2 regions of the Rothia sp. HMSC072B03 genome follow, and region 1 is predicted to be linked to the other one. Evidence: predicted binding sites of a transcription regulator. Region 1 holds the regulator's gene; the other holds the start of a gene.
What was found. Region 1 encodes HspR, which represses chaperone genes until heat shock. Its sites were predicted from a motif close to AAGTTGAGTCNNNNNGACTCAACTT; they were not measured.
Positions count from the first base shown of each region.

Region 2: a site for HspR is predicted at 1,838-1,862, ahead of clpB (ATP-dependent chaperone ClpB). Genes of this name have one in related genera too.

Region 1 covers NZ_KV797964.1:8,799-12,208, reverse strand. Annotated here, with positions in the region: gene HMPREF2630_RS00650 (hypothetical protein) at 69-467, shown strand; gene trmB (tRNA (guanosine(46)-N7)-methyltransferase TrmB) at 673-1,479, shown strand; gene HMPREF2630_RS00640 (heat shock protein transcriptional repressor HspR) at 1,722-2,228, opposite strand; gene HMPREF2630_RS00635 (DnaJ domain-containing protein) at 2,232-3,224, opposite strand.
Region 2 covers NZ_KV797969.1:136,942-140,351, forward strand. Annotated here, with positions in the region: gene dps (DNA starvation/stationary phase protection protein Dps) at 1-103, opposite strand, end outside; gene HMPREF2630_RS03995 (HAD family hydrolase) at 279-941, opposite strand; gene HMPREF2630_RS04000 (NAD(P)-dependent oxidoreductase) at 960-1,643, opposite strand; gene clpB (ATP-dependent chaperone ClpB) at 1,914-3,410, shown strand, end outside.

The DNA.
Region 1 (3,410 bases):
CAGGTCTACAGTAGTAACCATTCAAACGAAAACCTAGCCGACCAACCACAGAACAGAAGGACACAACAATGAGCAAGTTCTCCAATGCAGCACTCCGCATCACCGCAGGCGCACTCATCCTCGATGCAGGTGTCAAGAAGCTCAAGGCTGACGAGGGTACCTACGCCTTCCTGCAGCAGATGGCCGCAACCGGCGTTCCCGCAGTCTCCAAGCTGGATGCAGCAACCTTCGGCAAGCTCATCTCCGGCGCAGAGACCGCCCTCGGCGCAACCCTGCTGACCCCCTTCATCCCCTCCCGCCTGGCGGGTGCAGGCCTGACCGCATTCGCGGCAAACCTGATGACCATGTACTTCCGCAACCCGGACATGCACGACAAGTTCTTCCGCCCCACCCAGGACGGCCAGCAGCTCGCAAACAACATCGTGATGCTCGGCGCGGGTCTGGCCCTGCTGGGCTCCAAGAAGTAAGGCCCTCCTCTTAGCTCACTCCTCAAGCAACCTCTCTTTAGTGCGGTGGGAACCTTCCGGTTCCCACCGCACTTTTGTATGCGCGCAGAATTTCTGCATCTGCCGCGTCCACCCCCGGTTCGCTCGTACCCGGCCAGCCCGGCATCACCCCGCCCAGCGGCCCCGAAACCGCACGGTGTAGCGGCCCTGCGCTATTCTTTTAGGTATGTCTACTGAGAACACGCAGCCTAGCCAGGCACCCGAATCCACCGAAGAGAAGGCTAAGAAGCCGGTTCCCGAGGAATTCTTCCGCCAGCCCTACTCCTTCGTCCGCCGCGGCGACCGCCTCACCGCGCGCCGCCAGAAGGCCTGGGACACCTACTCCCCCACCCACGTGCTGGACATTCCGCGCCTGCGCACCGACACCTCCGTCGCGCCCGAGGCGACCTTCGACCCGGTCAAGATTTACGGCCGTGAGGCGTACCAGGTCGTCGAGATTGGCTCCGGTCTGGGCGAGGCGATCGTGCACCGCGCAGCTGAGGTGCCCGAGGCGAACTTCCTCGCCGTCGAGGTGTACACCCCCGGCATCGCGGACCTGCTGCTGAAGATGGGCAACGCCGGCGTGGAGAACGTGCGTGTGGCTCAGGCGAACGCACCCGAGCTGCTCGACAACATGCTCGAGGAGAACTCCGTGGACGAGCTGTGGGTGTTCTTCCCGGATCCCTGGCATAAGTCCCGCCACCACAAGCGCCGCCTGGTGTCCCCGGCGTTTGCCGATAAGGTTGCGCGCGTGCTCAAGCCCGGCGGCATTTGGCGCCTGGCGACCGACTGGGAGGAGTACGCCCTGGTCATGCGTGAGGTTCTGGAGGCGCACCCCGATTTTGAGAACGTGAACCCCGGCGCCGGTGCGACCGAGGAGGATCCGCTGGGTGGTTGGGCTCCGCGTTGGGAGGGTCGTACCCTCACCAGCTTTGAGCGTAAGGCTCAGGAGGCGGGCCGCCGCGCGCACGATCTGACCTACCGCCGCAAGTAAGCGGGGCAGCGCCGGCATCAGGTGGCGCAGGTTAGCGCGAATATACGTTAAGCAGGTGAGGCTCCCCGGTCATTCGGGGAGCCTCACCTTCTTGTGTGTGGGTCTGAGTTCATGCGGGGCGGGGGTCTACCCTCCCTCGCGGCGTATGACACAAAGACGCACAAGCCTATATGAGTGGCTGACTAGCGCAGATGAGCTAAAACAGTCGAGCCGTTTATCCCAGTGTAGCGGGTTTAACCGGTTTAGCGCTGCGGCTTCGCATCATCCGCCGTAGCCGGCTGGTGACGCTGACGGTACAACACCACAGCCGAAGAACGCTGACGAGGCGCCGGGCGGGTACCGCGAGCAATATGCACCACGTCGCCGCTGGTACCGGCAGCGAACACGCGCTCCGCCATACCCATCTTCACCTTCGCATCCTCAACCTGACGCTGCAGCGCCGCAACCTGTTCCTTCTGCGACTCCAGGAGAGCCTCCAGTTCGATGATTCGGCGGATACCTTCCAGGGAAACGCCCTCCTGCGAGAGCTGCTGAATCCGCTGCAGACGGTTCACGTCACGCTGCGAGTAGCGGCGCGCCTTACCGGGCGCACGCGAAGGCTGGACCAGGCCGATGCGGTCGTACTGGCGCAGGGTCTGCGGGTGCATGCCCGCCAGCTCAGCCGCCACAGAAATCACGAAAACCGGCAGGTCCACGCTGTGCAACGGCTTGCCGCTACGGGACTTAGATGATGATTCTCGAGATGCCATGGTCTACTTCGCCTTCTTCAACAGATCCTTACGCGGGTTCTCCTGCGGTGCCAGTTTTACGAACTTATCGAATGCTTCCTGCGCCTCTGCGCTCAACTCGGTGGGCAGAACCACCTCGGGGATGACCAGCAGGTCGCCGTCACCGCCCTTAGCCTTGAAGCCGCGGCCCTTAGCGCGCAGTCGGCGGCCGACCTGGCCGGGTGCCAGGCGCAGCTTCACGGTGGATGCGTCGGGCAGGGGCACCTCGATCACTGCGCCGTCGACGGCCTCGGCGAGGGTGACGGGTGCGCGCAGGATCAGGTTGTTGCCCTCGCGGGAGTACACGGAGTCATCGGAGACGCGCACGGTGACCTTCAGGTCGCCGCCGCGCAGGCCCTTGCCGCGCAGGCGGACCTTCTGGCCGTCCTTAATGCCTGCGGGGATGCGTGCCTCGGTGTGGGAGCCGTCCGGCAGGAACACGGTCACGTTTGCGCCGGTGTAAGCCTGGGCCAGGCTGATGCGGGTGCTGGTGGTGCTTTCCTCGGGGGCCGCGTGCTGTGCGCCGCCGAAACCGCCGCCTCCCATGCCGCCGAAGTCGGCGCTGGTGAAGCCGGCGGAGCGACGGCGGCTGCCGCCGGCGCTTCCGCCGAACAGGCCGCCGAGCAGGTCATCAATGTTGATGTTGGCGCTGGTGCCGCCGCGGAATCCGCCGAAGGCGTCCGCGCCGGGGTAGCCGCCGCTAAAGCCGCCTGCACCGAAGCCGCCCGCGCCCATGCCTGCGGCGCCGTAGCGGCGAATCTGGTCGTACTCCTCGCGCTGCTTCTTGTCGGAGAGCACGTCGTAGGCCTCGGAGATTTCCTTGAACTTCTTCTCAGCCTGCTCGTCACCGGGGTTTAGATCCGGGTGGTACTTGCGGGAGAGCTTGCGGTACGCCTTCTTAATGTCGCTTTCGCTTGCGTCTTCGCTAACGCCCAGTGCCTTATAAAAGTCGTCGGTTATCCAGTTTTCGCTTGCCATATGTTTGTTTCTCCTCTCGCGGTGATGCGCCGCCCTCCTCGGTTACGGGACGGCTAGCAGGGCACCACGTTCTTGTCTTAATGCTCTATATAAAAGTTTAGTCTACTTGACTCAATTTTGGAAGGGGGTAGACCAAAATTTAGCGCCCTACAAGGCTTTTTAACCACCGCCGCAGCTCGCCAAAAC
Region 2 (3,410 bases), on a different contig from region 1:
GGTGCAGATCGTTCAGGTCGTGCAGACGAGCCTGAAGGACGTCGGAGAGTTCCTTGCCGGTCTCGAGGGTCAGGCCGGGAGCGGTGTACTTTGCGAATGCCATATGCGTTCTCCTTTGAGATGTCGCGTCGTGCTATTACAGTTCGTTTCGGCCCGCGGAGGTTACCGTCGCCCGAGTCGAAGCGTCACTATCGAGTTAACCATCCTGGGAACCCAATGTCAATCTTTATTATGAGTAATTCGTAATAAATCGTCACATGATGGGGTGTAGTGGAATCCTACTGGTTCACTAGCGCGCGAACCGCCTCCAGGTTCAGCTCCTCGTGGCTCATGCGTGCGGTGCCCAGTTCTGCCGGAACGTCCAGCTCGCCCGGCACCACGATTACGCGCATACCCGCCGCGGTTGCACTGCGCACACCCGAGGGGGAATCCTCGATTGCCACGCACTGAGTCGGGTCAACGCCCAGGCGCTCGGCTGCCAAAAGGTAGGGTTGCGGATTGGGCTTGGGGTGGGTGGTCTCGTCGTTGCCAATAACGACCGAGAATGTGCCCTCGGGTGCGGCATCGGCGGTGCGGCGCGCAATGGAGGTGGTGGCGTTCGTGACGATAGCTGCGGGGATGTGTGCGTCGCGCACCTCGCGCAGGAAGGGTTCGATGCCCGGCAGGAATTCAACCTCTCGGTGGGAAAGAGCCTCGCGCACCTTGCCCACGAGCAAATCGTTAATCTGCTTGTCGGGCAGGTCGACGCCGCGCTCGCGTAGGCGATCCAAGGTGAACTTCATTGACAGGCCCAGGCAGTCGAGGGTGTCCTGCTCGGTCCAGGTGCCACCAAATTCTGCGGTGAGAGCAACCTTTGCGGCAGCCCATACGGGTTCGGTGTCGACGAGGGTTCCGTCGTGGTCGAAGAGAATGGCGGCGGGGAAGGTGTTCGTAGTCGTCATGTCATTAAGCCTACCGGTTTATTTCTGGGGTGAGCGTAGGACGGCGTCCCCAATCGTCACCAAAAAATCTGTGCCCGCGTTCTGGGGGTTCTTGGCGATAGTGAGCAGTGCATCGGCAACGTCTTTACGGGCAATCGTGGGGATGCCCGGAGTTCGCTCGACGCTCGTCATGTCAAATACCTTCACCCCGCCCTTACCGGGCTTGTCGGTCAGCCTGCCCGGATGCGCACGCGAAATATACGGCTGATATTCGGTGACCAGGGCGTCCGCCTTAACCTTGTCGGTAAAAATGCCGCGCATGATGACCTTGCAGACCAGGCGCATGGGCAGGGATGCGGTCCGTACCGTATCGCCCACACCGTAGGCACTCATCAGAACGCAGTGCTTTACGCCTGCGCCCGTGACCGCCTCCATGATGAGGGGCAGACGCTCCTGCATGAACGTGGAGGAGAGAAATTCTCGCACCGTGGCTTTCTGCCCCAGGATGCTGACCATGACGTCCTGCCCTGCGGAGGCTGCGGTGAGCCGCTCGGTATCGTTGAGGTCGCCGGGAGTAATCGTGAGGTTCGGGTGGGTTCCCAAAAGTGTTAGCGCCTTATCGGGATTGCGTACGTAGGCGGTGACCGAGTGCCCCTCCTCGAGGGCTTTGTGGATGAAGAGGCGGCCGGTGCGGCCGGTTGCGCCGAGAACCAGTATTTTCATGTGGGGTCCCCAATCTTTAGCTGTTATGGGAACCTATAAGCGCCCAATCCGGTCAGTATAGCAATGCGGCTTCGACTGGGGGTTTTGGTGGGGGCTTTGACAGAGAGTTTTGGTGGGGGCTTTTGCTTGGGGGTCAGGGGTATGGGGCGGGGTGAAAAATACGAAAAAATTTTTTGCAAGAGGGTTGCGAAACATAGTTGAGCGGAGTAGACTCAAGTTATGTAATGCAGGGACACATAGGATAAACCCCTCGAAATACGAAAGGACACCATGGATATTAAGTTCACGACCAAGAGTCAAGAAGTTATCTCCGCCGCTAACACCAATGCGCAAACGGCGGGTAACCCCACTATTGAAACCGCGCACATCCTCAAGGCCCTCATGGACCAGCGCGAAGGCATCGCAGTCTCCGTGCTCAAGGCAGCAGGCCTGGATGTAGACGCCATCTCCGAGGCTGCTTCCGCAGAAATCAAGAAGCTGCCCAAGGCATCTGGCTCCTCCGTGCAGAACGCCTCCTTTAGCCGTTCCGCACTTTCCGCCCTGCAGGCTGCGCAGACCCGCGCACAGGGCTTCGGGGACACCTACGTCTCCACCGAAATGATTCTGCTGGGCATCGCCAGCGGAACCGATAGCACCGCTGAAGCAATGCACAAGCTCGGCGCTACCGCAGACCTCATCGCACAGACCATCCCCAACGTCCGAGGAGACCGCACCGTGGATACCCCCGACCCCGAAGGCACCTTCCAGGCGCTCGAAAAGTACGGCACCGACCTGACCGCCATTGCCCGCGCCGGCAAGCTCGACCCGGTCATCGGCCGTGATTCCGAGATTCGCCGCGTCGTGCAGGTGCTCTCCCGCCGCACCAAGAACAACCCCGTGCTGATTGGTGAGCCCGGCGTCGGTAAGACCGCCGTGGTCGAGGGCCTGGCACAGCGCATGGTTTCCGGCGACGTGCCCGAATCCCTGCGCGGCAAGACCCTCATCAGCCTGGACCTGGGCTCCATGGTCGCAGGCGCAAAGTACCGCGGTGAATTCGAGGAGCGCCTGAAGGCAGTCCTCGAGGAAATCAAGAAGTCCGAAGGCCAGATTGTGACCTTCATCGACGAGATTCACACCGTCGTCGGCGCTGGCGCATCCGAAGGCTCCATGGACGCGGGCAACATGCTCAAGCCCATGCTTGCCCGTGGCGAGTTGCGCCTGATCGGTGCGACCACCCTGGATGAGTACCGCGAGAACATCGAGAAGGACCCCGCACTGGAGCGCCGCTTCCAGCAGGTGTACGTGGGCGAGCCCAGCGTAGATGACACCATCGGTATTCTGCGCGGCCTGAAGGAGCGTTACGAGGCACACCACAAGGTGCAGATTGCTGACTCCGCACTGGTTGCCGCAGCAACCCTGTCCAACCGCTACATTCCCTCCCGTCAGCTGCCGGACAAGGCAATTGACCTGATTGATGAGGCAGCATCCCGCCTGCGCATGGAAATTGACTCCGCACCGGAGGAAATTGACCAGCTGCGCCGCGCCGTGGACCGCCTCACCATGGAGGAGCTGGCCCTGGCCGACGAGACCGATCCCGCATCGGTCGAGCGTCTGGAGGCCCTGCGCAAGGATATGGCGGACAAGAAGGAAGAGCTCGACGCCCTCAACGCTCGTTGGGAGGCTGAGAAGGCTAGCCTGAACCGCGTGGGTGACATCAAGACCCAGATTGACGAGCTGCGTTCCCGCGCAGAGGTTGCACAGCGCGAGGGTAACCTCGCCGAGGCATCT